One region of the Arthrobacter sp. Soil761 genome, then DNA from elsewhere that is predicted to be linked to it. Evidence: riboswitches for the same ligand, from Rfam matches in the RefSeq annotation. Region 1 holds a riboswitch; the other holds the start of a gene.

Region 1 (4,047 bases):
AGATGCGGCGGTGGCGGCACTCCTGAAGGCCACCACCACGAAGTGGTCCGCGATCGTCTCCGGCGCCAGCCAGGCAGCCAGCCTGGAACTCGCCACGAACACCAACGTCATTGCCCTGGGCGGTTGGAACGGCGGGGACCCCTACCCCACGCTCGCCCAGTTCCAGGACATGGTGGCCAAGGGCGAGATCGGCTACTTCATCCAAGGCGGTGGCATGGGAGGCGGCGGCATGGGTGGCCGCGGCAATTCAGAGGTGGCCGCCTGGGTCCAGGCCAACTTCCAGGCCCAGACCGTAGGCAACTCCACCGTGTACCAACTCACCAAGTAGGACTCAATGGCCAGCCACTACCCAGTGTCCGTCCACACTGCGTCGGTCCACACCGGACACCCTGCCGGTGCTCCTGCCGCCGCGCATCATCCTGTCCCGGCCCGCTTCCGGCCGGACCCGCGGGCGCTCCGGCGGCGGCTGGGACTGGCAGCGGTGCTGGCCGGGACCGCCGTGCTGTACTTGTGGAACCTTGGAGCATCCGGCTGGGCCAACGCGTTCTATTCCGCCGCGGCCCAGGCCGGATCGCAGGACTGGGCGGCCTGGTTTTTCGGCTCCTCCGACGCCGCCAACGCCATCACGGTGGACAAGCCGCCGGCGTCGTTGTGGGTCATGGGGTTGTCCGTCCGGATCTTCGGCCTCAGTTCCTGGAGCATCCTGGTCCCCCAGGCGCTGATGGGCGTCGGCACCGCCTGGCTGCTCTACCTGGCCGTACGGCGGGCCGCGGCGCCTGCCACGGCCGATCCACGGCTGGCGCACCGCGCAGGACTGATCGCCGCAGCCGTCCTGGCCCTCACCCCCGTTGCCACGCTGATGTTCCGCTTCAACAACCCGGACGCCCTGCTGGTGCTGCTCATGACGGCAGCCGCCTACGCGGTCCTCCGTGCAGTCCAGGAGGACCGGTTGCGCTGGCTCCTGCTGGCCGGAGTGTTCCTGGGCTTCGGCTTCCTGGCCAAGCAGCTGCAGGTCCTGCTGGTGGTTCCGGGATTCGCCATCGCCTACGCGCTGGCAGGCCCGCACAGGCTCCCGCGGCGCCTGCTCCGGCTGGCCGCGGCGGGAGCGGCCATGGTGGCCTCCGCCGGGTGGTGGCTCCTGGCGGTGGAGCTGACGCCGGCCGGCCTGCGTCCCTACATCGGCGGATCGCAAAACAACTCCATCCTGGAGCTCACGCTGGGTTACAACGGGCTGGGCCGGCTGACGGGCGACGAGACCGGCAGTGTGGGCGGCGGCAACGGCTGGGGAGATCCCGGGCTGCTCCGGATGTTCAACAGCGAGTTCGGCGGCCAGATCGCGTGGCTGCTGCCGTCCGCCCTGATCCTTGCGGCGGGCCTGCTGTGGTTGGGCCGGCGGGCACCGCGGACGGATGCGGTCCGCACCGCCGTCATCATCTGGGGCTTGTGGGTGCTGGTGACGGGCCTGGTCTTCAGCTTCATGGCGGGCATCATCCACCCTTACTACGCCGTGGCGCTGGCGCCGGGGATCGCCGGGCTTGCGGGGCTGGGCACGGTCCTCCTGTGGCAGCACCGGCAGCAGCCACCCGCCGCACTCCTGCTGGCCGCAGCGGTGGCCGCGGCCGCCCTGATGGCCTTCCAGCTGCTTGGCACCACGTCCGCCTACGGCGCGGGGCTGCGTTGGCTGGTCCTTTCCGGAGGCCTGGCGGCCGCAGCGGGCGTGGCGTTCGGCAGGTTCCTGCGCTGGCGTGCCGTGCAGCGGACGACGGCGGCGCTCGCCATTGCGGCGTCGCTCACCGGGCCGCTGGCGTACTCCCTTTCCACGGCGTCGACAACGCACAGCGGGGCGATAGTCAGTGCCGGGCCGTCGTCGGGCTTCGGCCCTGGCGGGACGGGCCCTGGCCGGACCGGCCTTGGCGGGACCGGGACAGGCAGCACCAGGCAGCCAGCAACCCAGGGAAACACGGCCCGCCAGCAGGGCGCGCCCGGAGGAACACTTCCCGGCGGAACCGCTGCTGCAAGTGGTCGCGGAGGCGGAGCCTTGGGAGGCCTCTTGGGCGCCCCAACGCCGTCCGCGGAACTCGTGGCAGCACTCAGGAATGGCGCCTCAGGCTACACCTGGGCAGCGGCAGTGGTGGGTTCGAACAACGCTGCCGGTTACCAGTTGGCAACGGAACTGCCGGTCATGGCGGTGGGTGGGTTCAACGGCACAGATCCCGCCCCTACCTTGGCGGAGTTCCAGGATCTGGTGTCCCAGGGAAAGATCCACTACTTCATCACAGGCGGAACCATCCGGGCCAGTACCGGTTCGGACGCTGCCGCCCAGATCGCCCAGTGGGTGGCGAACAACTTCACGGCGCAGAGCATTGGCGGCACCACCGTCTACCTGTTGGCTGGGTAACGGGAACTGTAACGGTCGGCGCGCTGCGCTCATGAAATGGGGCGGCCATACCCCAATGGGACCGAGGTTACGAACGGGGAATCCGGCAAATCAACGCGCTGAGGATCGTGACTTCCGTTACCTAAATGTGACTTTCGCGTGCACTTCCTGTAGCGTCGATTGGGTGCGGCCCCCGTTCGGGCCGCATATCCCGGGTCGACGCCAAGCTCTGCCGCTTCCCCGGATTCCGATTGAGCTACGGCAGAGGCGGGGGACCCACCGTCCCGGGCATTGAATGCCCTTGGGGTTAAGCCAGTACGTGATCTTTCCGTACGGCCGGATGCCCTCATCCGAACCCGACAGCTAACTCCGCAGGTGTGAGAGGCGATCAATCATGTCCAAAAACACGGCAGAAGCACGCCTGCTGCAGGCCAAGGCTAAACACAGGGCCGCGCAGCAGGCCAAGAAGACCACCCTGGGCCAGCGCGCCGCCGTCCTTGCAGCATCGTGCGCGGTGCTGGTGGGGGTAGGCGCGGCAGGACAGGCCACCAGCAGCATGACTCCGGTGTCATCCACCGCGTCCAACCCTTCCACGTCAGCGTCCGACGCTCAAATGAGCATCGAGAAGAGCGAGATCCGCTCCAACCCGGCAGCAAGCCCCGCGCCCGCTGCCATCAGCGTGGCACCGCAGGCAGCGGAACCGGCCCCCGCAGCGGCACCGGCAGCACCCGCAGCGCCTGCCCCGGCCCCGGCGCCTGAGCCCGCCCCCGCACCTGAGCCGGCTCGCGCCGTCGCGGTTAACGATCCTGCAGGCGCCCAAGCGTACGCCGCCAGCCAGCTGGGGGCGTTTGGCTGGGGACCGGACCAGATGCAGTGCCTGCAGACGCTGTGGACCAAGGAGTCCGACTGGACCACCACGGCCACCAATTCCAGCAGCGGGGCATACGGCATCGTCCAGTCCCTGCCCGCTGAGAAGATGGCAAGCGCCGGCGCGGACTACCTCACCAACTACCGCACGCAGATCAATTGGGGCCTGGACTACATCAAGAAGAGCTACCAGTCGCCCTGTGGTGCCCTGAACTTCCACCTGGCCCACAACTGGTACTAGGCACTCCTCCCCCCGGCGGCAGCGATGCCGGGGGAACTGCACCAAAGCGGCGGGCCGCATCATCATGATGCGGCCCGCCGCTTTGGTTAACCAGCGCCCGGTCCGGCGTCCTGTCCGGTGTTCCCGCCAGCGCCCTGCCCGGCGTTCCGCCACGGGATGTACTGGACAGCCCACTTGTTTCCGTCCGGATCGGCGAAGTACACGAAGTGGCCCCAGTCCTGGACGTCCACATCGCTGACATCCACGCCGTTGCTCTTGAGCTGGTCATGCGCCGCATTGATGTCGTCGACCACCATCTGCAGGTTGGAGCCCGTGCCGGGCGGGGCGTCGACGAGTCCTTCGCCGATGCAGATGGAGCAGGCCGAGCCCGGCGGCGTCAACTGCACAAAGCGGATGGAGTCCGACGGCCGCTCGTCGTAGTCGGCGTTAAAGCCCACTTTGTTGACGTAGAAGTCCTTGGCACGGTCAACGTCGGATACGGGGACAAAGACAAGCTCGAGTTTCCAGTCCATCTGCACAGGCTAGCGGCGGGACACCCGTTGGGAAAGAGCCCGTTCAAACA
Region 2 (4,047 bases), on a different contig from region 1:
CGCTCCCGGCGCTGGCATACTTGCCGGGCGGCAGTGCCTGGGCAATTCCGTAGGCCCCGGACCACGCGTTGGTGGCGGTGGTCAGCCAGTTGGATTCCTTGGTCCACAACTGGGCCAGGCACAGGAACTGGTCCTGGCCCCAGCCGAAAGCGGCAAGGCGTCCGGACGCGTAGCTTTTCGCCCCTGCCGGATCGTTGACCGCTCCACCGGGAATGGAAGGCACGACGACGGCGGGCGGGCTGGGCAGGGCCGGCTCGGCTGGCGGCGCCTCCGGAACGGAAGGGACAGGGTTGGCCGGCGGAGGGTTGGCCGGGACAGGATTGGCAGGGGCTGGATTCACCGGGACAGGATTGCCGCCCACGGCGGCTGGGGCGGCTGGTGCGGGCGGCCTGGGCTGCTGGGCGGCCGCCGCGGCGGCCCTGGCGGCCGCTTCGGCCTGGCGGCGGGCCTGCTCCTCCGCTGCGGCGCGCTTGGCCGCCTGGGCCGCCTCGTAGGCAGCCAGCGCAGCCTGGCCTTGGCGGTACTCCCCCTCAAGCGCCGCCGTCGTCCCTTTCAGGGCGGCAAGCTGGGCCGTTAGCTCGCCGCCGTGCCGCTGCTCCTCGGCCACCTGCCGTGCCAGTGCGTCCCTGGCGGAACTGGCTGCCTCGGCTTTTGCCCTTGCCTCCCCGGACAGGCGCTCCCGTTCGCTCCTGGCAACCTTTTCCTGTTCCACCAGGGCAGCGGATACCTTTCCGGCCGCCGCCGCCTTGACCACCAACGCGGCCGTCTTGTCCCCCACGAGCTTGACGAGGTTGAGGCCCTGGACGCTGTTGGTCCCCAGGGCGTCCAGCGCCACGAAGAACCCGGCGTTGGTCCCGCCTGTCTTGTACGACTGCACGGCCAGGGCCCCGAGGTCCTTCCGGTACCGGGCCACTTCGTCGTTTGCGCGGGCGGCCCGTGCGGACAGGGTTTCCAGGCGTGATGTGGCTGACTGGAGCTCTGCATCCGCGGCAGCGTATTCGGCGGCCGACCGTACGGCTGCGTCCCCGGCTGCCTCCGACTGCGCCTGCAGGCCGGTCAAGAGCCCGTCGATGGTGGCAATTTCTGCAGCTTTTGCCGCTTCGGACGACTGCGCCTGCTGCACATCCGACCAGGAGGGATATCCGCCCGGCGGCGGCTCCTCCGCTGCGGCCGGCAGCACGGTGGCGGCGGCCAGGGCGATGGCCAGCACGCCACCGAGGAGCGGGATCCCTCGGCTGGTCACGAACAGGGGCATAGTCCCGAAGCTTACCGTCCGGCGCGGCCCCCGAGGGCGCGTCCGTGGCCACATTGTTACCGTTTGCAGCGATAAAGACCCTGCCTGCATTGGTCGAGGTCACCGCCCGAAATGCGAAGTACATCAAGACGTTTGCGCAATTGAGAGGGGAGCCTCGTATGTTATCCAAATGTGACAATCGGGGGCAGCGCGGGTTATGGTCGTTTGGTGTCCCTCTCAGACGGGACATTCCCGTCAGCATGCCGAGCCCTGCCGCTGATCATGGGATTCAACCGCTTTCCGTTTGGCAGGGACGGGGGAACCAAGTTTCTACGGCCACATGTGGCCTTGGGGTTAAGTCGTTAGCGCCTCCGCCCGCGGAGCCAGCTACCGGCCGGGTATCTCCAGCCCGAACCCGACAGCTCACCCCGCAGGCATGGGAGAGGCGATCAACTGTGTCAAAAATTTCCACCACTGCCCGTCACCGCGCGACTCCGGCCCGCTCCATTGTGCTCGAGGGCCTCGCCGTAACCGCCAAGTCCCAGGCCCGTTCGCTGGGCCGTCCGGCGCTTGCCGTTGCTGCAGCGTCCGGTATTGCCTTTGGCGTCGGAGCCCCCGCCCATGCAGGTGTCACCGGCCCGGACACCACTGAGAACACCAGCGTCCAGGCATACTCCGCACCTGCCCCGGCAGCAGCACCCGCCGCAGCAGCAGGAACCGTCCACACGGTGGTGTCCGGCGACACCATCGGGGCCATCGCGGCCGCCCATGGCGTCAGCCTCAACGACGTCCTGGCCGCCAACGGACTGGGACTGTCCTCGATCATCTACCCCGGTGACCAGATCAAGATCCCCGGCGCTGGCCACACCGCAGCCCCGGCGCCGGCAGCAGCTCCCGTCCAGACGGCAGCCGCAACCGCACCGGCAAACACCGGCATGAACATGTCCTACGCCTCAGCCGCCCCGGCGGCGTCCACCGGCACCGGGACCGGCGCTGCCATCCTGGCATCCGCTTACAGCCAGGTCGGCGTGAACCAGGACTGCACCGCAATGGTTGAGAAGGCCCTGCGCTCCGTCGGCAAGTCCGTCGGCGACCTGGCCCCGACGCAGTTCTTCCAGTACGGAACCGTTGTCGGCGCTCCCGCCCCCGGCGACCTGATCATCACCTCCGGCCACGTGGGCGTGTACGCCGGCAACGGCCAGGTTGTGAGCGGCGGCGTCAACGGCTACAGCACCGAGGTCCACTCCATCAGCTGGCTCGGCGGCTACTCCGCAGTCCGCGTAGCCTAGCCTTCGCAACGCTTTGGCAGCAGCAGGCTGGTATTAAACAGCAAAGCTGTTCTTAAACAGGAGGGCGGCAGCCGGGTATTCCCGGCTGCCGCCCTCCTGTCATTTCCGCACCGTACCGCTGAGGCAGTCACGTCCCGCAGAAGGTCATGTAGGTGCCGAAATCCTCAGGGGCACCTTCGGCGTAGCGTTCCAGGCCCGGCCGCTCGGCGAAGGGGCTGCCGACGGCCTCGAGCAACTGCTGCAGGGGAGCCAGGTTTCCGTCAGTGGCGGCGGACAGCGCCTCTTCCACGAGGTGGTTCCGCGGAATATAGGCAGGGTTCACGCTGTCCATCAGTTCCGCGTCGGGCCCCAGGGCCTGCCACCGCTCCGCCCAGGCGTCGAACGCTGCAAGGTCCAGGACCATGCCGCGCACGGGACGGAGGTCCCCCCGCGCGGCCTTGCCCAGGTTCCGGAAGAACAAGGTGTAGTCCACCGGCCCGTCCTTCAGGATGGCAATGGCACCGTCCACCAGGGCGGAGGCGGCGTCGCTGTCCGCATCCCCCGACAGGCCCAGCTTGGCCTTCATGCCGCCGGACCACGCCTGGCTGTACTGTCCGCGGAATCCGCCAAGTACCTCCACCGCGGGGGCAACCGCCTTTTCCTGGTCCCCGTCGATCAGCGGCAGCATTGCCTCCGCCAGCCGTGCAAGGTTCCATTCGGCCAGCACCGGCTGGTTGGCGTAGGCGTAGCGTCCGCTGACGTCGATGGAACTGTAGACAGCGGCGGGATTGAACGCATCCATGAACGCGCACGGGCCGTAGTCGATGGTTTCCCCTGAGATGGTCATATTGTCCGTATTCATGACCCCGTGCACGAACCCCACCAGCATCCACCGGGCCACCAGGTCCGCCTGGGCGGAGACCACCGAGGCGAACAACTCCAGGTAGGGGTTTGGGGCGCCGGCAGCGTGCGGGTAGTGCCTGCCGATGGCGAAATCCGCCAGCCGCTTCAGCAGCTCGAAGTTTTCCGTGGCCCGCGCGTACTGGAAGCTGCCGACGCGCAGGTGGCTGCCGGCAACCCGCGCCAGGACCGCACCGGGCAGCATGCCGTCACGCCTGACCTGCCGGCCAGTTGCCACGACCGCGAGCGAGCGGGTGGTGGGAATGTGCAGGGCATGCATGGCTTCACTTACCACGTACTCACGGAGCATGGGCCCGACGACGGCACGTCCGTCCCCGGCGCGGGCAAACGGCGTGCGCCCCGAGCCTTTGAGATGGAGGTCCAGGAGGCGGCCGCCTTTGTCCGTGACCTCACCAAGCAGCAGGGCGCGTCCGTCGCCAAGCAGCGGAGAGTAGCCGCCGAACTGGTGGCCCGCGTAGGCCTGCGCCACCGGGGTGGCGCCCGCCGGAACGTGGTTGCCCACCAGGAGCCGCACCCCTTCGGGACTGCGAAGGTACCCTGGGTCCAGGCCCAGGTCGCGTGCGAGCCTGTCGTTCAGGACCAGGAGCTCGGGGCTGGGGGCTTCCTCGGCCTGCCAGGGAACGG

What was found. Region 1 has a riboswitch for cyclic di-AMP ahead of ASG79_RS06075 (hypothetical protein). Riboswitches for the same ligand answer to the same signal wherever they lie in the genome.
Region 2: linked by a shared signal. The riboswitch ahead of ASG79_RS10030 (LysM peptidoglycan-binding domain-containing protein) and the one ahead of ASG79_RS06075 (hypothetical protein) in region 1 are both predicted to bind cyclic di-AMP.

Annotation. Positions count from the first base shown of each region.
Region 1 covers NZ_LMSF01000006.1:80,500-84,546, forward strand. Annotated here, with positions in the region: gene ASG79_RS24290 (ArnT family glycosyltransferase) at 1-328, shown strand, start outside; gene ASG79_RS06070 (ArnT family glycosyltransferase) at 335-2,398, shown strand; cyclic di-AMP (ydaO/yuaA leader) riboswitch at 2,606-2,766, shown strand; gene ASG79_RS06075 (hypothetical protein) at 2,772-3,485, shown strand; gene ASG79_RS06080 (VOC family protein) at 3,572-3,997, opposite strand.
Region 2 covers NZ_LMSF01000012.1:415,463-419,509, forward strand. Annotated here, with positions in the region: gene ASG79_RS10025 (coiled-coil domain-containing protein) at 1-1,255, opposite strand, end outside; cyclic di-AMP (ydaO/yuaA leader) riboswitch at 1,516-1,686, shown strand; gene ASG79_RS10030 (LysM peptidoglycan-binding domain-containing protein) at 1,690-2,523, shown strand; gene ASG79_RS10035 (protein adenylyltransferase SelO) at 2,651-4,047, opposite strand, start outside.